4 regions of the Arthrobacter sp. lap29 genome follow, and region 2 is predicted to be linked to each of the others. Evidence: riboswitches for the same ligand, from Rfam matches in the RefSeq annotation. Region 2 holds a riboswitch; each other region holds the start of a gene.
The links. Region 2 has a riboswitch for S-adenosylmethionine ahead of RY113_RS09135 (hypothetical protein). Riboswitches for the same ligand answer to the same signal wherever they lie in the genome.

Region 1: it holds a riboswitch for S-adenosylmethionine, as region 2 does, so the genes downstream of both, RY113_RS01515 (aminotransferase class V-fold PLP-dependent enzyme) here and RY113_RS09135 (hypothetical protein) in region 2, are expected to answer to the same signal.
Region 3: it holds a riboswitch for S-adenosylmethionine, as region 2 does, so the genes downstream of both, RY113_RS06885 (OsmC family protein) here and RY113_RS09135 (hypothetical protein) in region 2, are expected to answer to the same signal.
Region 4: it holds a riboswitch for S-adenosylmethionine, as region 2 does, so the genes downstream of both, RY113_RS06205 (DUF1737 domain-containing protein) here and RY113_RS09135 (hypothetical protein) in region 2, are expected to answer to the same signal.

What each region holds. Positions count from the first base shown of each region.
Region 1 is NZ_JAUCEK010000001.1:338,349-343,765, forward strand. It holds gene RY113_RS01505 (Nramp family divalent metal transporter) at 1-589, opposite strand, end outside; gene RY113_RS01510 (class I SAM-dependent methyltransferase) at 711-1,478, opposite strand; gene RY113_RS01515 (aminotransferase class V-fold PLP-dependent enzyme) at 1,610-3,022, opposite strand; SAM riboswitch class IV at 3,067-3,180, opposite strand; gene hisN (histidinol-phosphatase) at 3,342-4,157, opposite strand; gene rsgA (ribosome small subunit-dependent GTPase A) at 4,296-5,414, opposite strand.
Region 2 is NZ_JAUCEK010000004.1:332,673-338,089, forward strand. It holds gene RY113_RS09110 (MFS transporter) at 1-698, shown strand, start outside; partial or broken gene RY113_RS09115 (enolase C-terminal domain-like protein) at 663-1,645, opposite strand; gene RY113_RS09125 (hypothetical protein) at 1,570-1,785, opposite strand; gene RY113_RS09130 (inorganic diphosphatase) at 2,227-2,766, shown strand; SAM riboswitch class IV at 2,844-2,955, shown strand; gene RY113_RS09135 (hypothetical protein) at 2,968-3,255, shown strand; gene RY113_RS09140 (hypothetical protein) at 3,522-3,809, opposite strand; gene RY113_RS09145 (VIT1/CCC1 transporter family protein) at 3,969-5,060, shown strand; gene RY113_RS09150 (LOG family protein) at 5,061-5,417, opposite strand, start outside.
Region 3 is NZ_JAUCEK010000003.1:291,634-297,050, reverse strand. It holds gene RY113_RS06900 (hypothetical protein) at 1-570, shown strand, start outside; partial or broken gene RY113_RS06895 (1-aminocyclopropane-1-carboxylate deaminase) at 805-1,792, opposite strand; gene RY113_RS06890 (GntR family transcriptional regulator) at 1,805-2,473, shown strand; gene RY113_RS06885 (OsmC family protein) at 2,588-3,130, opposite strand; SAM riboswitch class IV at 3,168-3,286, opposite strand; gene RY113_RS06880 (ABC-F family ATP-binding cassette domain-containing protein) at 3,543-5,180, shown strand.
Region 4 is NZ_JAUCEK010000003.1:141,727-147,143, forward strand. It holds gene RY113_RS06190 (UDP-N-acetylglucosamine 1-carboxyvinyltransferase) at 1-1,139, shown strand, start outside; gene RY113_RS06195 (O-succinylhomoserine sulfhydrylase) at 1,181-2,392, opposite strand; gene RY113_RS06200 (rhodanese-like domain-containing protein) at 2,403-2,795, opposite strand; gene RY113_RS06205 (DUF1737 domain-containing protein) at 2,792-3,034, opposite strand; SAM riboswitch class IV at 3,140-3,258, opposite strand; gene RY113_RS06210 (Pr6Pr family membrane protein) at 3,403-4,044, shown strand; gene RY113_RS06215 (aminodeoxychorismate lyase) at 4,050-4,979, opposite strand; gene RY113_RS06220 (DUF308 domain-containing protein) at 5,045-5,417, opposite strand, start outside.

The DNA of each region.
Region 1 (5,417 bases), on a different contig from region 2:
TGATGCTATTGGCGCCGTCGAACCGGGGTACCAGCCCGCCGATCACACCTGCCGGATCTGGTGGACTGAGCACCAGGCCTGCCAGAAAACCGATGGTGATAATGACGAGCAGAACAATAATGACGCTCTCAAAATGGCGTTGGCCGCGTCTATTCTGAACTGTCAGCAGAGCCATGGAAGCCAGGCCCACAATGAGCCCGCCTATGGGCAACGGAACTTGAAACAGCAAGTGTAGGGCGATGGCGCCGCCCACCACTTCCGCCAGATCGGTGGCCATGGCCACGAGCTCGGCCTGCACCCAAAAGAGCCGGCGGTTGCGGGTGCTGAAGCGTTCACCCAAGTGCTCCGGCAGGGATTTGCCCGTCACTACCCCCAACTTTGCGGATTGGTATTGGACCAGCATGGCCATGACATTGGCTGCGACCAAAACCCACACGAGCAGGTAGCCGTACTTGGCGCCGGAGGTGAGGTTAGCGGCCACGTTGCCGGGATCAACGTAGGCAATGGCAGCGACAAAGGCCGGGCCCAGCAGCAGCATCATGCCACCGCGAGGCCTGCGCCGTGCTGTCCTCTTGGCCGTGTCGAGCAAAGTCTCGCCTTTCGATGATCCTAAGTCAATTATTTAGGTCTACCGAAATTCTAAAACGTGGCAGGGGTGATTGTCGAGCCGGGAACGACTTATAGAAACTTTACGGGTGCCCGGGCTGCAGCTAGCGTTTTTGCGCCCGCCATGTTTGGGAGCTGTACGGTAGCTCAATGCTTTCACCGGGCGCGTGTTCCAGATGCTCATACAAGTACCACTGCAGATTGGTGATGACCTTGTCCCTGACCTGGTCTGTTGCCCTGAGGTAATAGCTGCGTGACTTTGCCAGATCGATGATCTCCTCAGCCGTGCGCTGCTGGGACCAATGGGTGGTGTGAGGTTGGGCTGGGAAGAATTCCGGACCAATCTGAGGGCTGAAATCTGCCTTGTGCACATCCCCTGCGTGCATGATCCGGGCTAAGCGGTGAACCCAGGGGAGTCCGACGTCCAGCTGGTTCCAAATCAGGCCCAAGGTTCCCCCCGGACGCAGTACGCGGGCAATCTCAGTACTTGCCGCGAGAGGATCCACCCAGTGCCAGGCCTGTGCCACCACGGCCAAGTCCATGGATTCATCTGGTAGGAGCAACTTTTCGGCGGTACCCACAACGGTGGTGGCCTGGGGCAGCTCCGCGCCAAGGTGCGCCAGCATGTCAGCCGAGGGGTCCACCGCCGTCATCGAGAAGTTGTGACGGGCCAACAGCTGCGTGTATTTGCCCGTGCCTGCACCAATGTCCACCACATTTTGGACGCTCCCGGCAGTTTCCAGCAGCCACGTCAAGGAATCCTCAGGGTAACCCGGGCGCACCAAATGATAATGCCCGCCGCCTTCCAAAAACGCGGCGGCCATGTGTTTGCGCCGCGCCGCATCAAAGACCGGTCCACCGGTGCCTGCCATGGTGCTCCTGAAAGTTGTGCCGGTCAATGCCGTTCAACTTTACCCCCAGGTGCTCCCCGCCCCGCACTTCCGGACGCTACTGCGTCTGCAAAATATGCCCGAATCTAACCGAGCGCTGGTATGGGGGTGGGTTAGTCGATGCTGCAGGGGGCTGCCCCTGCTGTCCCTGGCGTGTTCGGGGCCCAGCTGGGGTACTCCCGGTTGTCATTGGCGGGGACCCAGCGGCCGGAATCCACCACGTAGTCCCAGCCCAAGCCCTCCTGCAACAACGTTTGGATTCCAGCCACCAAGCGCTGAGCGTCCTCCAGCTGTGAGCCCACACCAAAACTTGCGCGCAGGGAACCCGCGGGCAGGCCCAAGCGGTTAAGCAGCGGGTGTGCGCAAAACTTTCCGTCACGCACGCCCACGCCATGCTCGGCAGAGAGGTATGCGGCCACCAGCCCGGCGTCGTACCCGGTGACCGAGAAGTTGACCACCCCAATGCTGCCGCAGTCCGGGTACGTGTCCGCGTCGCTAAAGAGCGAGTGGACAGTGACGCCCTCTAGCTCGTTGAGGCCGGCCACCAAGTGGGCGCGCAATTGCTGCTCGTGCTGGTGCCAGTCATCGGCATTCAGCGCAGCCAGCACAGACGTGGCCTTGGCCAAGGTGGCGGCACCCAAAACGTTGGGAGTGCCGCCCTCGTGGCGGGCCGGTCCGGTGGTCCAGCTGATGGATTCAAGCCGGACGTCCTTCACGGCTCCGCCACCGGCAAGGTGGGGGTGACCGGCGTCGAGCCAGTCAGGGCGGCCCACTAAAACCCCGGCGCCGAAAGGTGCGTAAAGCTTGTGGCCCGAGAACGCCAAGTAGTCAATGCCGGTGGCAGTCAGATCGATCCGGCGGTGCGGCACCAGTTGGGCGGCATCGAGAACAATCCGGGCGCCATAGCGGTGCGCCAGGGCGGTCAATTCGGCCATGGGCAGCACCTCCCCTGTCACGTTGGAGGCTCCGGTAACGGCCACGAGCAGCACGTTTCCTGCCCGCAGCGCCGTCTCAACACGGTCTAAGGTAGCGGCGATAGAGTCAGCGCCAACAACTGAACGGTGCGGCAGGGCCTGCCAAGGCAGCAGATTCGCATGGTGTTCAATGTCCAGGTAGAGCACCTCGCCGTGAACGTTGGAACGGCCCTCGGTGAAGCCCCTCTGTTGCAAAATCGATTCCACACAACCCGCCAACAAGTTCAGCGAATCTGTGGTGTTACGGGTGAAAATGACCGTGTCATCAGGCCGGGCGCCCACAAAACCGGCAACAATCTTGCGAGCATTTTCATAGACGGAGGTGCTGACCTGCGAGGCGAATCCAGCGCCACGGTGCACGCTCGCGTAGAACGGCAGCACCTCATTTAGGTGCGCTGCCACGTCCTTGATGGCCGGGGCAGACGCTGCATAGTCCAGGTTGGCGTAACGCACATGCCCGCCGTGAATCAGGGGGGCCGCCAGATCCTGGCCCACCACAGGCAGGAGCGGTGAATCGATGAGTTGTGTTGCATCCAAAACGGCAGAGCTCATGAGAAATTCCTTTGACACCAAAGGACCTTTTGGGGGTGCCAAGAAGTCCGCGCTTGCCAGAACCGAACAGGTTTGGCCAGGTCGTCACCCGGGGCACCCCACCGCGAAAGGAGGGTTGCCGGCCAGCAAACCGGGGTTTAGCGCTGGCACTCGTGACCTATGCCCAAAAGAGTAGCCCAAGATTTCTGCCGGTGCATCTATTACGTTTCATTTCGTACACCCTGGGTGAGTGCCGCGGATGGTGAAACAAAGAACGACGGCGGGAGGCCGCCGTCGTTCTTAACTCACTTGTACTTTATTATTTTGTGCGTCCAACGGGTCAGCCCAACAAGTCATCCCAATTGGGGTTCAGGCGTTGTAAAACTTCCGTGTGGAGGATGGAATTGGTGGCCAGGGCGTTGCCGCCGAAGGGGCCGTCGGCTCCCTCGAGCGAGGTGAAACGGCCGCCGGCTTCCTGCACAATGGGGACCAGTGCAGCCATGTCATAGAGGTTCAATTCCGGCTCACAGGCAATGTCAACACTGCCCTCAGCCACCATGCAATACGACCAGAAATCGCCATAGGCCCGGGTGCGCCAGACATCGTCGGTCAGGGAGATGAACTCATCACGGTTGCCACGTTCGGCCCAGCCCGTGAGCGAAGAGTATGAGAGTGAAGCATCTTTGAGCTCGGCCACATTAGAGACTCGGATGCGGGTGGCGGCGGCGAGTGACTTGCCCATGTATGCGCCCGTTCCTTGGGCCGCCCACCAACGCTTGCCCAGCGCAGGGGCACTAACAAGGCCGACTACGGGGACGCCGTCGTCAATTAGAGAGATCAGGGTGGCCCAGACCGGCACACCACGGACAAAGTTCTTGGTCCCGTCAATGGGATCGATAACCCAGCGCCGCGAACCGTGGCCACTGCTGCCGAACTCCTCACCCAGGACTGCGTCGCGGGGGCGGACCCGGGAGAGCTGGCTGCGGATGGACTCTTCTGCGGCCTTGTCGGCGTCGGTGACAGGGCTCAGATCCGGCTTGGTCTCGACGGCCAAATCCAAGGCCTTGAAACGGGACATGGTCAGGGAGTCAACACTGTCAGCAAGGACATGGGCCAGGCGGAGATCGTCGTTGTACGTCTGGGGTGCGAAGGTCATGGGTTCACGCTATCGCGGTTTAGGCCCAACACCCGTCAGGACGCCGCTGGGCCTGCGCACCATTTGTCCGCCAACGGTGCGCCACTCTTGAAGTGGAGCACCACTGACGGGTCAACCGTGCGCGGCACCAGGGCCGCGCTAGTCCGTGCTGCCAAGTTCCTTTTCTGCGGCACGGCCTTCGGTACGGTCGCTGGTGCCCAGCAGGCGCCGCAGCGAGGCAAGCCGTGCCGGCCCCGATGCGCCCGCGTGCCCGGCGGCAACGTAGGTATCCACACAGCAATTGACGGCGGCGCTGTCATGTTTGCAGCCGCGCTCACAATCCTCCGTGCCCGGTTGCAGATCCGGGAAGGCGGCAATAATGCGGTCGGGGTCCACATGGGCCAGACCAAAGGAGCGGATGCCGGGGGTGTCAATGATCCAAGAACCGGGCACTGCATCTTGCAATTTCAGCGCCAACGCCGAGGAAGAGGTGTGACGGCCGCGGCCTGTGACGGCATTGACGCCGCCTGTGGCCCGCTGCGAACCTGTCAAGGCGTTAACCATGGTGGACTTGCCAACGCCTGAGTGCCCCACCAGGACGCTGACCTTCCCATCGAGATATCCGTGCAATTGTTCCACGGCGCCACCGGACAGGAGCGCGGAGTGGCCGTCGTCGCTGCGTGCGTCGATGCCAAAGACGCCGTCCGCGGCAGTGCGGCTGATGATGACCGTCATGTCCAGGTGCTCGTAGTTGGCCAGCAACTCTGAAGGGTCCTTGATGTCTGTTTTGGTGATCAGCAGCAACGGCGCAATTCCGGAGTCATAAGCGGCCACCAGGGCCCGGTCGATGAAGCCAGTGCGCGGTTCCGGATTTGCCGCGGCCACCACAATGACCAGCTGGTCTGCGTTGGCCACCACCACCCGCTCCACAGGATCGGTGTCATCGGCACTGCGGCGCAGCAGCGTGCGGCGTTCCTCGATCCGGACAAGCCTGGACAAGGTGTCAGGCTTGCCGGTGGTATCTCCCACGAGAGAGACAAAGTCCCCGGCCACCACGGGATTGCGCCGCAGTTCCCTGGCACGGGCCGCGATCAGGACACGTTGGCTGGGCAGGTCCTCATCCACAATGGCCGTGTACCGGCCCCGATCCACCGTGATAATCCGGCCAATGACGGCATCTTCATGGGCGGGCCGGTCCTTGGTGCGCGGACGGCTGCCCTTCTTATTGGCTCGGACGCGGACATCGGATTCGTCCCAGTTGCTGTAATCCCGTGCCATACC
Region 2 (5,417 bases):
TGTTAGCTGCCGTTGCCATATCCATCGCCGCACGCCAGGCCCGGACCATGCTGTCGGCACCAGCCAACAGGACCCGGCTAAGCTTCAACCTTGGAGAACTTCGCCGCAGTGGTGCGGCCCGTGCACTAGTGCCGGTTGCTTTTTTCGAGCTTGGGAACCTGGCCACAACGCTTCTGATTCTGCGTGCCACGGAAGTGCTCAGCAGCGGCGGACGAACTGCGACTGCGGCCGCAGCACTGGCCATTTTCTTTTACGCCGCCCATAATGCGGCAGCCACTGCTGCTTCACTCGTAGCTGGTCCGCTAGTGGACAAGATCGGTGCGGGTCCCGTGTTCGCTGCTGGCAGTGCAGTGTATGTGGGCGCCTACCTACTGTTCGCTTTCAGCACCTCGTCATCGGCACTGATTCTGACCGGGTTCCTGCTGGCCGGGGTGGGCATCGGCTTTGCCGAAACAGCGGAGTCCACTGCTGTTGCACTAGCGCTACCAGAGAGGCTCCGCGGCAATGGTTACGGCCTGTTGGGCCTGGTGCAATCATTTGGCGATCTGGGCGCAACAATGACTGCCGGCATTCTGTGGGCCCTTTTTTCCCCGGCTGTAGCCTTCACTTATGCGGCTGCTTGGATGGCCGCCTCGATCGCCGCTTCCGGTCTGCTGCGCCCCTCACGGGAGCAGCAGGCCGAAAGCCAGATCTCGTGACGGCGGGCGGCTACTACGACACGCACGCTGGCGCTGTCTGAGCCACTCAGCTACGGCTTGGCACGGGCGCCAGGCCAAAAGCCAACGACGGGTTGGCTTCTGCAATTTCCAACAATCTATTGTATTTGGCGAGTCTTTCACCTCGAGCTGGGGCCCTGACTTGAGCTGGCCGCAGCCGGAACCCACGGTAAGGTCGGCGACGAAGCTGTCGAGGGTTTCCCCAGAGCGGTGGGAGACCATTGCGGTGAATCCACCGGCTTTTGCAACCGTCATTGTTTCGAGGGTTTCGGTGACTGTGCCCACCTGGTTGGGCTTGATCAGTACCGCCGTGGCGGACCCTACCGCAATGCCGTCGCGGACACGGGCTGCTTGGGTGACGAAGAGATCATCACCCACAATCGGCACGCGGGCCCCAAGGCTCTGGACCAACGCGGGCCATGATTGGCGATCGTCCTCTGACAGGGGGTCTTCCAGTCTGCGGATCGGGTAATTATCCAGGAGCTTTCCGTAATAGTCGGTCATCTGTTCAGGTGTAAGTACCTGGTCGTTGACACGGTAGGCCCCGTCAGCGAAGAAAGAATTAGCTGCTGGGTCCAGAGCGATCATGATGCCGGTTTCCCCGGCAGTACGTCCCGAGGCCTCGATAGCTGCCAGAATCAGGTCCAGCGCCTCCTCCAGGCGTGCAATCTCCGGCGCATAACCGCCCTCATCGCCGAGGCCCGTGGCCAAACCCCTGCCACGGAACACTCGCGCTAATGCGTGGTAGACATCGGAGCCCCATTCCAACGCTTCCGGAAAGCTGCTTGCACCAACGGGGCGATCATGAATTCTTGGAATGCCAGTTCGTTTGCCGCGTGCTCGCCGCCGTTGATCACGTTGAAGTGGGGAATGGGCAGCCGCTGCTCGCTCCCAGTCTGCCCCTGTTTGCCGTTCCGTCCAGCTCGCACAAAGCGGCATACAGCTGTGCCAGCGAGCCCCACGCCTGGGAGCCAAGCAACCCGGCCATTTCACCCGTGACAGCAGCAACGGCTTGGCTCACTCCGCGCCCGGACCAGCGCACACCGCCGTCACGCAGTTGGACCTGCACCGTTGGGAAAACCTCTGGAATCAAGAATTTGCATGGCCTTCACGGCTGTTATCCGCAGGTCACCCATCATCGGCTCCTTTTCGAGAATATTTCGCTTGCACGGTCCTCATGCCTTCGCTTTTGAGGCTACTCCCCCCATCCCCTCGCCTTTCCAGTGTCAGTTGAGATGGTGCAAACGATCCAGATAATTGGATGTGGTCATTGGCTGCCATTGAGTCGCTTACGATGCTTCATTCGCTTTCCGGTGGGGAGCGGCATTTCTCAGCTTTGCGCATCTTGTCAGAAACGTGGTGGTTGTGATTGATTGAAGTTCTACGCCACAGGGTTGCGCAGAAGCGGCTACCAGCAACGGTCAACAAGTAGCGGGCAGCCTCCATCACCAGGACGGCAGGCCCTGCGGCAAGGACAAGCTCCTGGCCATCCGGGTGAGAGGAACTTTCCATGCCTGACTACAACAAGCTTCTAAGCTGCGGCGACTATCAGCAAGGACTTCTCACCGGCGTCATCGACATCCCGCATGGTTCCAGCCACAAGATCGAATGGGACCGCACCACTGGCCTGTTCCATCTTGACCGGGTAGATCCGGGCATCTTCGCCAAGCCTGTCAACTATGGTTTCATTCCACAGACCTTGGATGAGGACGGCGATGAACTCGATATTCTGTGCATCACCCGGGAGCCGCTCGTAACAGGGGTAGTTGTTCACTTACGGATCTTGGGCCTGCTGAACTTCCGCGACGGGGAGGACATGGACTACAAAATTCTCACCGTCCCGGTGGACGACCGTGACTCCGGCGGCGCCATTCGTTCCATCGATGATGTTCCTTCGCGTCTGAAGCAGCAAATCGAACACCATTTCAACCATTACAAGGACTTTCAGACGGACACACAGACACAGGTTTTGGGGTGGGGCGGACTCGAGGACGCCATTGTCATTGTGGCTGCCTGCAGCGATCGCTGGGCAGCAAGCCAGGCCGTTTAGGCCTGCAGCGGCGGGTGGTTGCGTAACATTACGCAACCACCCGCCGCAGTTCTGCTTAAGCAGTAGTCTTGAGCCAGCTTCAAGAGATGCGACGCCAAGCTCCGACTGGTCGCACGCCAACCCCATGCTTCACGGGTGGTTCGGATGAGGAAGCGGCCAGCGGAAAAGCTCCGTTGGCAAGAGCATTCGAGGAGTCCACTCATGACTTTTTCAACCATAACGCGCACCAAAAATGCCCCGGCAGTCACCCGCCCACAGGGAATTTCAGTGCTTCCTGCAGTTGATGTGAACCTGGGGGCCGTCACGTTCCTGACCCCGTCAGGCCACCGCGCCTACTACTCGGCGGAGCCCTCCCAGCTGGTTTCGGCGCTGACGCAGGCTGTTCGGCCTGCACGCTGGATCCCGGAGATCGGCACCCTAGTTATCACGGTTGCCCAGACGGGCGCGCGTGCCGGGCGTCATGTGGGTTTCCGACTTTCCGCCTACTGATCCAGTTCGGGAGCATGGCTTTTTCTCAGAAGCACGGCCGGATGAATAGTCCCCTCGGCCGGGGGCTGGTTCCACCGCTTGCCCATTCTTCGTTGGTTCTGCTCCCGGTTGGCGTCCCACGTTGCCCATAGCGAACATCCACTTTCACCATGCGTCGAGTTCGCAGTAGAAGTTGCCGCGGGTAGCAATCGGCGCCAAGGTGGGCTCCCACCTGGACGCCGAATATCAAGCAGCTTCCACCAAGCAGATTTTACCGAGCAGCTGAATTAGGCTGCCGCATTCTCCTTGGCAGCCTTCTTCTTCATTGCCACCACGGTGGAACCCCATGTTGCCCCGAGCACGGCAGCCATGCTTGCCGCCATGACCACCATTCCGGCATTGGCCTTGATGAGTCCGGCAACGAACAACGCAATCATGCACAGCATGCCCATCGCGAAGCCTAACCCCATGTAGCGGGCGCTATTAGAGGTGGACTTGGCCTGCGAGCCGTTGTTCGTCATGGTCTCTCCCGAGGTTTTCCTGGTGCTGTTGGCTTGAAATGGTGTATCAACCATACGCAAGTACTTTCCGTTACGTCAAGTACTTTCTAGGCACTGTTATTTGTCATTTTTATGCGCTAATTCCGGTGCCCCGAAACCTTCTTGCTAGGGATACCGGCCGGAATTTCGCGGGAATACAGGCTACAGTGTTGGCTGACCTAGAGGAGCTTCACCATGCCCGAACGGATTCCCACCCCAGCGCAGATTAAGCGCTGGCGGCAATATTTGGCTGATGAACGTGCCGAAGCTGCTGTCTACCGGGACCTTGCCAAACGCCGAGAGGGCGACGAATACGCCATTCTCATGGCCTTGGCTGAAGCGGAGCGTCGCCATGAACAGCACTGGCTGGATTTACTGGGCGAGCACGCCGAGCCAGCTATCCGTCCCTCGCTGCGCAACCAGCTTTTAGGCTTGCTGGCGCGCCGGTTTGGTTCGGTGTTTGTGCTCGCCTTGGCACAGCGCTCGGAGTCCAGGTCCCCTTACGCCACGGACGCCGACGCCACGGAGGCCATGGCGGCCGACGAATCAATTCACGAAGAAGTCATTCGCGGCCTATCTGCAAGTGGGCGCAACAGTCTCGCCGGCTCCTTCAGAGCGGCCGTCTTCGGCGCTAATGACGGGCTGGTCAGCAACCTTTCCCTCGTTATGGGAATGGCGGCGACGGGGGTTGGCAGTCAGGTGGTGCTGTTTAGCGGCATTGCCGGACTTCTCGCCGGAGCTTTATCGATGGGCGCGGGGGAATATGTTTCCGTACGGTCGCAGCGGGAACTGTTGGACGCTTCGCAGCCCACCCAGGTCACCCTGTTGGCGGCGCCGTCTTTGGATCTTGAAAACAATGAACTAGTACTGGTCTATCTGGCACGGGGAATGTCCCGCGAGGCCGCCGAACATCGTGCTGCCGAACGCATGGGACACTTCAGCTGCGACTGCGATCCGAGCCTGTCACTGAGACCAGAGAACTTTGAGACCACCGATGACCACGAAACTCTAGGCACAGCCTGGGGCGCCGCATCCTCGAGCTTCTGTTTCTTCGCCTCGGGTGCCATCATTCCGATCCTGCCGTTCGTCTTTGGCATGACTGGTGTAGGCGCGCTCGTGTTGGCGTGTGTTCTGGTTGGTGTGGCTTTGCTGGGCACCGGCGGCGTTGTTGGACTGCTTTCCGGAGCCTCACCGCTGTGGCGCGGATTACGACAGCTGGGCATCGGCATGGGCGCTGCCGCCGCCACCTACCTGCTCGGTTTGTTGTTCGGCGCGGTCGTCGGCTAGCTAACCCGCCAGCACTGCACAGGCTTCCTCCACCGAATCCACCAGGAACAGGAAGTCTTCCATGGGCCGCCCTTGTGCCAGCGTCGTCAGCAACGGCATGACAGGAACCTCAACTTCCCAGTATTTTCGGCCTACCAGAACCATCGGAGCCACCGCCCCCTCAGCCGCATAATAGTTCTCGCAGGCATCTTGGAAAACTTCCTGGACGGTTCCTGCCGCGCCCGGCAGGAACACAGTGCCGCCACGGGAACGCTCTAGCAGGATGGCTTCGCGCAGGGCGTTCGTGAAGTACTTGGCAATTTTGCTGGCAAAGATGTTGGGCGGTTCATGCCCGTAGAACCAGGTGGGGATGCCCAG
Region 3 (5,417 bases), on a different contig from region 2:
GTTATTTTCTCCGTGGTCCGCCAGCGTGACACGGCAGTACAACGAGATATTGATGAGTTCCACCTGACTACTTCCATGCGGCTGCACATTCAGCGGTGGGAACGGATGTGGGGCATTTCCACACACAACCGGATCCGGGTGGATGGGCGCAAGATCACCAGGCTGGTGGCCTGGTGGGCCTTTGCCGGGCTACTCATCACCTTGGTTTCGTTGATCTTGCACAGTGAGCTCACGCCCGTGCGGGTCCTGCTCTCGGCACTGGCACTGACCCTGCTGGCAGTTGTGAGCGCTGCACTATCCGCTCTGGCAGTGTCCTTGTACCGCAGCAATCCGCGCCCAGGCGTGGGGCTGGCGTACGCCTCAGTACTGCTGGTGGTGGCGTTGGCAGTGGTCAGCCCGCTTGTTGTGGCCGCATGGCAGAACAACAAGGTGTTACTGGCCTTGCTCAGCTACTTCATTTGGCTGGGACCAGCCCTGTTCCTCATTTTCCGCAAGCCCCAGTCCGCCCACATGTCCCTCTCGAATTCAAGCTCTCCGCCCGGCCCAAAAAACGCGTACCCCACGGCCTGATCGCCATTTTCGCCGGCGCCCGTGAGGCAGCGTACTGGGTGGAGCTGACCTTGGAGGCCAGGCGGCAGCTGCACTACCAGACTAAGCTAGCCCGCTTTGAGCTGGCACAGGCCACCGCCCTCGCCGCGGAGGCAGAGCCTGCCAGAGGCGCTCCGATTACAGGGCCGGAAGCCCTTGGCGCTGAACGGGAAGCCCCGAGCGCTGGGGAATCCTGCCCCAGTCCGCTAATGTTCTTTAGCGAAACAGTCCGCTGTAGGCATTCAACGCCAGCCGTCCGCCCGAATGCGCGTAGAGGACGTTGCTGCTGGAAGGAATGTCCTTGCTGCGGACAAGGTCAATCAACCCAGCCATGGATTTTCCTTCATACACAGGGTCGATGATCATGCTTTCAAGGGATCCGGTGAGTTTTATGGCCTCGAGCGTGGAGTCCACAGGGATGCCGGAGTGGTTGCCGGCCCAGCCTTGCAAGACAGTGGTCTCGTCGTCACAGATCTTCCTGTCCAAGTCCATCAGCTCAGCTGTGTGACGGGCGATCCGGGCCACCTGAGCGCGAGTCTTTTCAATGGTGGCTGAGGCGTCAATGCCGATGACGCGCCGCGGCCTGTCTTGTCCCGCAAATCCAGCGATCATGCCTGCGTGGGTGGAGGCGGTAACGGTGCAGAGCACAATCGTGTCGAAGAAGACACCTAGTTCCTTCTCCTGCTGCTCCACTTCATAGGCCCAGTTAGCAAAGCCCAGCCCGCCCAAGTGATGTTCGGAGGCGCCTGCCGGGATGGGATAGGGCTTGCCCTGGCATCTTCGACGTCCTTGATGGCTTGTTCCCAGCTGCTACGGATGCCAATGTCGAACCCAGCTGCATCGAGGTGGACGTCGGCACCCATGATGCGCGAAAGCTCAATATTGCCTACCCGGTTGGATAGCGGGTCCGGTCAGTCCACCCAGTTTTCCTGCGCGAGACGGGCTTTCACACCCGGCTTGCAGCCACTGCCGCCACCTGACGGGTGTGATTCGACTGATATCCGCTGATGGAGACGAGCGTGTCAGCTCCTTGGGCAATGGTGTCCGGAACAATGTAGTCGAGTTTGCGGGTCTTATTGCCACCAAAAGCCAGACCACTGTTGACATCCTCACGTTTGGCCCAAATCCTCGCGCCGCCGGGATGTTTGCTCAGACGCGCCAACTCGTGGACGGGGCTGCGGCCAAACTCCACCTGGGACGATATATCCTATGTTGCATGCCGACTCCTCCGCCCCAGGGAATTCACAAGCGCTCCCTGCTTCGTAATGACGTGTACGATTCCATCCGCGACGCCATCGTCAATGGCACCTTCGCTCCGGGCGAGCGCCTGCGGGATCCGGAGCTAGAGGCATGGTTGGGCGTGAGTCGAACCCCTATCCGGGAGGCTCTGCTCCGGCTTGAGCGGGCCGGGCTGATTATTGCCCAGCCGGGCCGGGCCACCATCGTCGCCCCGCTTGATGCCGCCTCCACCGTGAATGCGCAGCAGGTAGTCGCGGCCATGCACGAGCTGGCGGCGCGGCTGGCAGTTCCCCTGCTGAGCGAGCAGGACCTTGCCGCCATGACCGCTGCCAACGTGCGCTTTGCCGCCGCCATCAAGAAGAACGACGCCGATGCCGCCTTGGCTGCCGATGACCAGTTCCATGCCGTTCTCGTTGGTGCGTGCGGAAATGACATGGTGCCAACCATGCTGGACCAGGCCATGCCACTGTTGCGGAGAGTGGAGCGTCAACGGTTCAGTTCCCACGATGCGCAGCATTCGGTCAGTGCGCATGCGGACATCATCAAACTTGCCACTGCGGGCGACGCCGACGGCGCAGCACTGGCCACACGTGCGAACTGGCTGGCTCTCGGCATCCAAGCAGTCGCCGAAGAAACTACAGCTTGAGTGTTGTGGGCTACTTGCCTGCGCCGCACCACCGTGTCGAATCGTTAGGCTTCATCCTCGAACACATGCGGTGCGGCGTTCTCGGCGTTGACGCTGCTCAGGATTTAGTGATGTCTAAGCCTTCGTGACGACTGCGCTGACAGGCGTGGTGTTGCTTAACAGGTCTTGGACAGGGCAGCGTGCTTCAACAATGCGGCCGAGCTCTTCGTAGCGTTCCTGCGATTCAGGTCCCGTGATGCTTACGGCTAGGCGGATGTCGCTGAAGCCGGGACGGATTGACTCATCGATCCCGAACAAGCCACGGACGTCCAGATCACCTTCGGCCTTGATGGTGATGTCATCGAGCTGGATACCCAGTTGCTCCGCGTAGAGGCGGTACACCACAACTTGGCAGGCGATGACGGCACCGAGTGCGAATTCCACGGGACTGGCTGCGGCATCGTCCCCAGCAAGTGCGGCAGGTTCGTCGACGAGGAATTGGTGTTTGCCGGCGCTGATGCGCGTGGCCACCGAGCCAACCCCCACGCCGGCGGCTGTGTACGTGAGCTTCGCATTGTCCGGATTGGCTCCGATGCGCTTGGCCCAGGCTGCGCCGGCTTCGCCAAGGCGCGCCGATCGCTGTGCTGCGTCGTCAATAGTTACAGTGGTCTCAGTCATGATGTCTCCATTCAGGGGAACGCAAGTGCCAGGCACCGCGCCATACTTACGCCCGCGGCAGCTGCCGGCGGCGTCGAATCCTCACCTGGGGCACCCCACTATGGTTGCGAGGGTTGCCGTCCAGTCGGCCAGGGCCTCTGACTGGAACTCTTGATTCTGTCCACTAGATTGCCCTGACAGAGGGCCTCAAGCAACCTTGCCGTCACACACGGCAACATTTCGGCGGCTTCCCCGAATCGGTCCGTGAGAAAAAGTCGCTTAACTCAGTTCTAAACGACCTTTTCTCACGGACCGATGGGAGATGCACAATGGAGGCGCGGTTGAAGGCGGGGACGGGTGGGAGCGGGTGCGCCGGGACCCCGGCAGCACAAAAACGTCCGGGCGGCGCAAGGAAGCGACTTAAGATGGATGCATGAGCGCAACACTTGTCGCGAAGGACCTTTCCGGAGGCCACGCACACCGCACCCTTTTCAGTAACCTCTCCTTCACTGTGGCCCCGGGCGACGTCATAGGCGTGGTGGGTGCCAATGGTGCCGGCAAGTCAACACTTTTGGCTCTCCTCGCGGGCGCCACCACCCCGCAGGGCGGCACCGTCAGCACTGCCCCACAAGACGCCTTCGTCGGCTGGCTGCCGCAGGAACATGAGCGGATCGAGGGCGAAAGCATCGCCGCCTACATTGGCCGGCGCACCGGTTGCACCCAGGCCACGGAGGAGATGGAATCATCCGCAGAAGCACTAGGCTCCGGCAACTGCGCCGACGATGACCGCTACGCCGCAGCCCTGGACCACTGGCTCGCCTGCGGTGCCGCAGACGTGGATGAACGCATCCCGGCCACCCTGGCCGAGCTCGGCTTGGACCTCACTCCCAGCACCCCCATGACAGGGCTCTCCGGCGGGCAGGCCGCCCGCGTGGCGTTGGCCGCGCTCCTGCTGAGCCGCTTCGACATAGTACTTCTGGATGAACCCACCAATGATCTGGACCTGGCGGGACTGGCCCGGCTGGAAGAGTTCGTCAGGGGTCTGCGCGGCGGCGTGGTCCTCGTCTCGCATGACCGCGAGTTCCTGGCCCGCACCATCACCTCCGTAGTGGAGCTGGACCAGGCGCAGAACAAGGTGGCCGTGTATGACGGCGGTTACGACTCCTTCTTGGAAGAACGTGCCATTGCAAAGCGCCACGCCCGCGAAGCCTATGACGAGTTCGCGGACAAGAAGGCGGACCTCGTGGGGCGCGCCCGAGTCCAGCGCGAGTGGAGCTCGCAGGGTGTACGCAACGCCATGAAAAAAGCCCCCGACAATGACAAGATTCGGCGCAAGGCCGCCAGTGAATCCAGTGAGAAGCAGGCGCAGAAGGTGCGCCAGATGGAGTCCCGGATCGCCCGCCTGGACGAGGTTGAGGAGCCACGCAAGGAGTGGGCCCTCCAATTCAGCATTGGCGCAGCACCCCGCTCAAGCACCGTGGTCTCTACGCTTAACGCTGCGGTGGTGCGCCAGGGCAGCTTCACCCTGGGGCCGGTGACTGCACAGGTGAACGCTGGAGAACGCATAGGCATCACCGGCCCCAACGGCGCCGGCAAGTCCACCCTGTTGCGGCTGTTGCTGGGCCGCATTTCCCCGAATGACGGTGTTGCCTCCCTGGGCGCGAATGTTGCCATCGGGGAGATTGACCAGGCGCGCAGCCAATTCCCAGAACAGGCTCCGCTAGGAGAGGGCTTCGAGGCGCTCGTGCCGGAACTGAATCAGGGCGAGGTGCGTACCCTTTTGGCTAAGTTTGGGCTGAAAGCTGACCAGGTGACAAGCCCGGTGGGTGCGCTCTCTCCCGGCGAACGCACCCGCGCATCGTTGGCACTTTTGCAGGCCCGCGGCGTGAACGTATTGGTGCTAGATGAGCCCACCAACCATTTGGACCTGCCAGCCATCGAGCAACTCGAGGAAGCGCTGGAGAGCTACGAAGGCACGCTGCTCCTGGTCACCCACGACCGCCGGCTCCTTGAAAACGTGCGCTTGGACTCCCGGTGGATGGTGGAGAGCGGCCAGCTACAAGAGCTTTAAGGCATCAAGCAACGTTCCATAAGGGTCTGCACAATCAAAGGATTGCGCAGACCCTTTGCCGTTTCGCGGAGCCCACAGAAACAAAGCATTAGAAGTACTTACTAATCAGTACGCTTTGACTTATTATCCCTAAAATGTTGCAATAGGTAACAAGTTTGCTGCACTTTTTGGATCTGCAGCAGGCTGCTTTTCGAATCCTGGTGCACTCCTTGTACCTCACACAGGTTCCGGACAACG
Region 4 (5,417 bases), on a different contig from region 2:
CGTCCATCGGTGTCCAGTGCCGTTGGCTCGAAGACAACGACCTCCAGATCCGCCGCCCTGCCGTTTTGAACTTAGCTGCCATGGATGTTGCCGCAGCCAAGCGCACCCGGAGCGTCATCATGCTGCTGGGCCCACTCCTTGATGAAGCTAACCCGTACCGTATCCCTTACGCCGGCGGCTGCGACCTTGGCACCCGCACGGTGGAGCCGCACATGCAGGCGCTGCGTGAATTCGGCCTCATCGTCAACGCACATGACGGTTTCTACCAGGTACAGGCACCTGTCAGCGATGCCGAAGACCGCACTTTTGTCCTGACCGAGCGTGGGGACACTGTCACGGAAAATGCCATCATGGCTGCGGCACTGCGTAGCGGAACCACTGTCATCCGCAATGCCAGCCCCAATTACATGGTCCAGGACCTCTGCTTCTACTTGCAGGGTCTGGGCATCTCGGTGGACGGTGTTGGTTCCACCACGCTGACCATCAAGGGCAAGTCAGTGATTGACGTTGACATTGAGTACGCCCCATCAGAGGACCCCATCGAGGCCATGAGCCTAATCACCGCCGGCATCGTGACCAAGTCCAAGGTCACGGTCCGCCGCGTGCCGATCGAGTTCATGGAAATTGAGCTGAAGGTCCTCGAGCAGATGGGTTTTTGTTACCTTAAATCGGCTGAATATATGGCCCGCAACGGCAAGACACGGCTCGTGGATATCACCACTTTGCCGTCCGAGCTAAAGGCTGCCCCGGATAAGATCCATCCCATGCCATTCCCGGGCCTGAACATTGACAACCTGCCGTTCTTCGCCGTGATTGCCTCCTGCGCCGAGGGCACCACGCTCATCCACGATTGGGTTTACGAGAACCGGGCCATCTACCTGACGGAACTGAACCGCCTCGGCGCCGGCGTCCGCCTGTTGGATCCGCACCGCATTGACATCAAGGGCCCCGTTGCGTGGCGTGCCGCCGAGATTGGCTGCCCGCCGGCACTGCGTCCGGCCGCCTGCATCCTGCTGGCCATGCTCGCCGCCAAGGGCACTTCTGAATTGCGCAACATATATGTGATTGAGCGCGGCTACGAAGATCTGGCCGAGCGGTTGAACACCATTGGCGCCGAGATCGAGTACTTCCAAGACTGAGTACAAACGCCAGCGGCCTTGCCACTGCTGTTTTGGCCAGCCTAAATGGCCGCCAGGGCCACCGCGAGATCCAGCTTCAAATCATCCACATCCTCCAATCCCACCGACAGGCGCAAGAACCCGTCGCTGAGACCGATCGCGGCGCGCCCCTCGGGGCCCATGGCACGGTGCGTGGTGGTGGCCGGATGCGTGATCAGCGACTTCGCATCCCCTAAGTTATTGGAGATGTCGATGATGGACAGCGCGTTCAGCAGCGCAAACGCGGCATCCTTGCGAGTGCCCGACGCTGGCTGAGCCAGCTCAAATGTCAGCACCGTGCCTCCGGCCTTCATTTGTTTTTTGGCCAAATCATACTGCGGGTGGGACGGCAGATGCGGGTACAGCACGCGTGCCACCTGCGGTTGGGCTTCAAGGAATTCTCCGAGTGCCAGGGCATTGCTGCACGAGTGTGTAACCCGCAGATTCATGGTTTCCAGGCCCTTGGTGAGCACCCATGCGTTGAACGCGGAGAGCGCCGGGCCCGTGTGGCGCATCAGGTTCTTGACGGGCCCTTCGATGAACTCCTTGCTGCCGAGGATTGCGCCACCCAACACCCGGCCCTGGCCATCAATGTGCTTGGTGCCCGAGTAGACGATGATGTCCGCGCCGAAATCGCCGCAACGCTGCAACAAGGGAGTTGCGAAGACGTTGTCGGCTACCACCTGCGCGCCAGCGGCATGAGCTAGATCGCACACAGCCGCCACGTCAATGATTTCCTGCATGGGGTTCGACGGTGACTCGAAGAACACGGCCGTGGTGGGCACCGACAAGGCCTCGCGCCACTGATCCAGGTCCGGCCCGTCAACAAATACGGTCTCCACACCCCACCGCGGCAGCAGCTCATTCAGAATCACAAAGCAGGAGCCGAACAGGGACCGTGCTGCCACCACGCGGTCCCCGGCTGCTAATAAGGCACCCAAGGCGGTGAATACGGCTGACATGCCCGACGCCGTCGCAAAGCACGCCTCTTTTCCTTCCAGCAGCCGCAGCCGTTCCTGGAAGGTTGCCACGCTCGGGTTGCCGTAGCGCGAATACACGAAGCGGTCCACCTCACCCGTGAACGCCTGCTCGGCAGCTTCCGCCGATTCGTAGACAAATCCGGAGTTCAAAAAGAGGGCTTCGGAGGTTTCTTGAAAATTGCTGCGGTCAAGCCCGCCGCGTACCGCCTGGGTGTCCTGCCCCCAAGTGGCTGTGTGCTCATTAAAGTTGCTCAATGATATTTCCTTAGCGCCAGGGGAGGTTGCGGTTCTTCCAGCCGTTGAGAATCCGATCTCCGTAGGGATCAGTTTCTCCTTCAAAGCCTTCAAGTACGTTGTAGGCGGTGTACCCGGCGGCGGTGGCTGCTTCGGCGGCGGCAATAGAGCGGGCACCGGAGCGGCACAGCACTATCAGCTGCTTTTCCGGGGGTACTGCCGCCGCCAGCTCTGCCAGAAAATCAGGGTTGCGGGCGCCCGTGGCGAGATTCCACTGGATAAAAACCGGTTCTGATTTCAGCGTTGAGGTGTCGGGGACGCCAATGTGTGCCCATTCGCCCTCTGTCCGTACATCCACGAGTGTTGCCCCCGCGGCTACAGCTTCCCAGGCTGTGCCCGGGCTCACATCTCCCGCGTGGCTCATGCGATGCCCTCGCCATCAAACTCAAGTTCGGCGTCGAGATCATCCACGGCAGTGGCGACGGCGGCATCGCTGCTGGCCACGGCCTGCGCGCAAATGACACTGGTGCCGTTGTAGGTGAGGGCGGGGCCGCCGTGCAGCACATAGCCGTCGGCAAGGGCGGTGGAAATGCGCTCGCAAAAAGAGCGGTCGTCAGGGCCGGTGATAAGCCGGTAGGCCAGGGGGGATTCGTCCGCGGTCATGGTTCTCTCCTCATTGCAAATGGCTGCGCGTTGCAAACGGGAGCTGGTGGCAGTTGACGAAGAGTTGGTTGAAAATGTCCACTCTTGAGCCCGCACCACAAGGAAAGTTCACGCTTGCAAACGCCAGCCTAGGTAGCTGGTTTGCCGAGTAGTCACCTGAGGCACCCCGCCGGAAAGAGGGTTGCCGGCCAGCAAGTCAGGGCTTAACGCTGGCACTCATTACTCACCTTGAAAGTAGCACACCACGTGCCGGGTCCGGTGAAGAACCTGCCAGTGTGCACAAACATGACGGCGACACCCAGATATCCGTTCACAGGGTGGCGGGACGGACCTGATATCTCTGCCGCGTCCATGACATGATGAAACCCATGACAACTCGGCGATTGTTGGCGGCACTACGGTTTCTCTTCGGCGCGTTCACTCTTGTGGCAGTGGGCATCCAATTTGGCGTTCACCTGAGCCACGGTTTCAACGTGTTGAACTTCTTCAGCTACTTCACGAACCTGTCCAATATTCTTGCCGCCGCCGTCCTGCTCACGGAGTCAGTACTGACCTGGCGCGGGAAGGAGCTGGGCCCGGCTTGGCAGGTTCTGCGGTGCGTATCGGTGGTGTGCATGGCCCTGGTGGGGATCGTGTTCACCGCCCTGTTGCGCGAGGTGGATCTCGGCGCGCTCCTGCCTTGGATCAATACCTGGCTGCACTACATCATGCCCATTGCGGTTGTCGCGGACTGGTTGATCCAACCGCCGCGCCGGCCCATCCCGCTGACCCGGTTGGGTGTTGCAGTGCTGTTTCCGCTGGCATATTTGGCCTATTCCCTGATTCGGGGCGCCGCCACGGACTGGTACGCCTATCCCTTCTTGAACCCCGGCAACGGGGGCTACGGCGCCGTGCTGCTCAGTTGTGTGGGGATCGCGGTAGCCTTCCTGATCGCCAGCGCGGTGCTGATTCTTCTGGGCAACAAGCTCAGCCCGCTTGTTAGGCCTGTGCCCAGCGGTCAGTCGAACTGATGTGTTTACAACGTGGTAGCCAGGAGCGCCGATAGTTCCGCTGTAAGCTCGGCTCGGATGGCGGCCGTGCCGATTTCCTTCCCGTCAATGGTGGTCACGGGCGCCAGTAGCCGCAGGCTGGAAATGAGCCACACGGCGTCGGCATCCAGCAGATCGGCAGGTGTTAGTGGACCGTAACCCAGCTCCCACCCGGCTTCCTGCGCAGCGGCGAACAGTGCGCCCTGCGTGGTGCCGGGCAGTATCCCGGTGTCCAAATGCGGGGTGATGAGCCGCTTGAGCGGTACGCCGGAATCGTCACTAACGTGTGCTAGAAGAACTGACGATGTGGGCCCTTCCAACACGAGCCCGTCACCGCTGGTGAAGATCACGTCATCCGCGCCCTGGTGGTGTGCGTGCCGAAGTGCGGCCATGTTCACGGCGTAGGAGAGTGTTTTGGCGCCCATCAAAAGCCAGGGGGCACGGGCTGCAATATCGCTGTCATAGCCACGCTCCAACAAGAGCACGGCCAAGCCCTTCTCCCGCTGGGCAGCCAACGAGGCGGACACCGGGCTGACCGTGACCCACGCTGTGGGGGAGTTGGCGCCCTCGGGGCCTCGGGTAGCGATAAGGCGAACCACGCACTGGCGAGATTCGTTGCTTGCACCGTGGTCTGCGGAATCCTCTGGTACCCCGGCAGCATAAGCTGTGAGCGCCGTCGTAATTGCCGCCTGCCACACCCCGGCGTCAGGGATGAGTAGGTCCATGGTGCTGGCCGAGACGGCAAGGCGATCTAAATGAGCCCGGATTTTGCGTGGCTCCCCATCAATAGCGAGCATGGATTCAAAGATCCCGTCACCGCGGGTGAGCCCCTGATCCGTAACCAGAATGTTGGGAACGGTGGCGTCTGCAACGCGGCCGGCCGGGTGGGCGGGGTCCAAGAAAACCAGAGTTGTCATGACTGAGATCTTATCCCCACCCGCTCCCTGCCCTCGTGCCTCGGTCTGGGTCCCTCGCAGTCGTACTAGCGTGTGAGGGACTTGCCGAAGGTGAAGGCACGGACCAGGCCCACCACACCCAAGATGATCAGCATGATGGCTGTTATCAGCAACAGCCATTGTGCGGTCCAGACGGGAACAGCGAGCACCGTGATGCCGGCTACCACGCTGATGGCGCCGAACACGATGGCCCAGGTGCGGGTGGGGCCCTTGCCGGCTTCGGCCATGGCGATGATGCCTTCAATAATCCAGCCGATGCCGATCATGATGACGGTGAATACCAGCAGGAGCTCGCCCGTCGCGGCCGAGTTACGCAGGGCGATGATGCCGGCAACCATCACGAACAGGCCCAAGAGAACATCCAGGATCCGCATCCCGGCGGAAAGGCTGTGGCTAAAG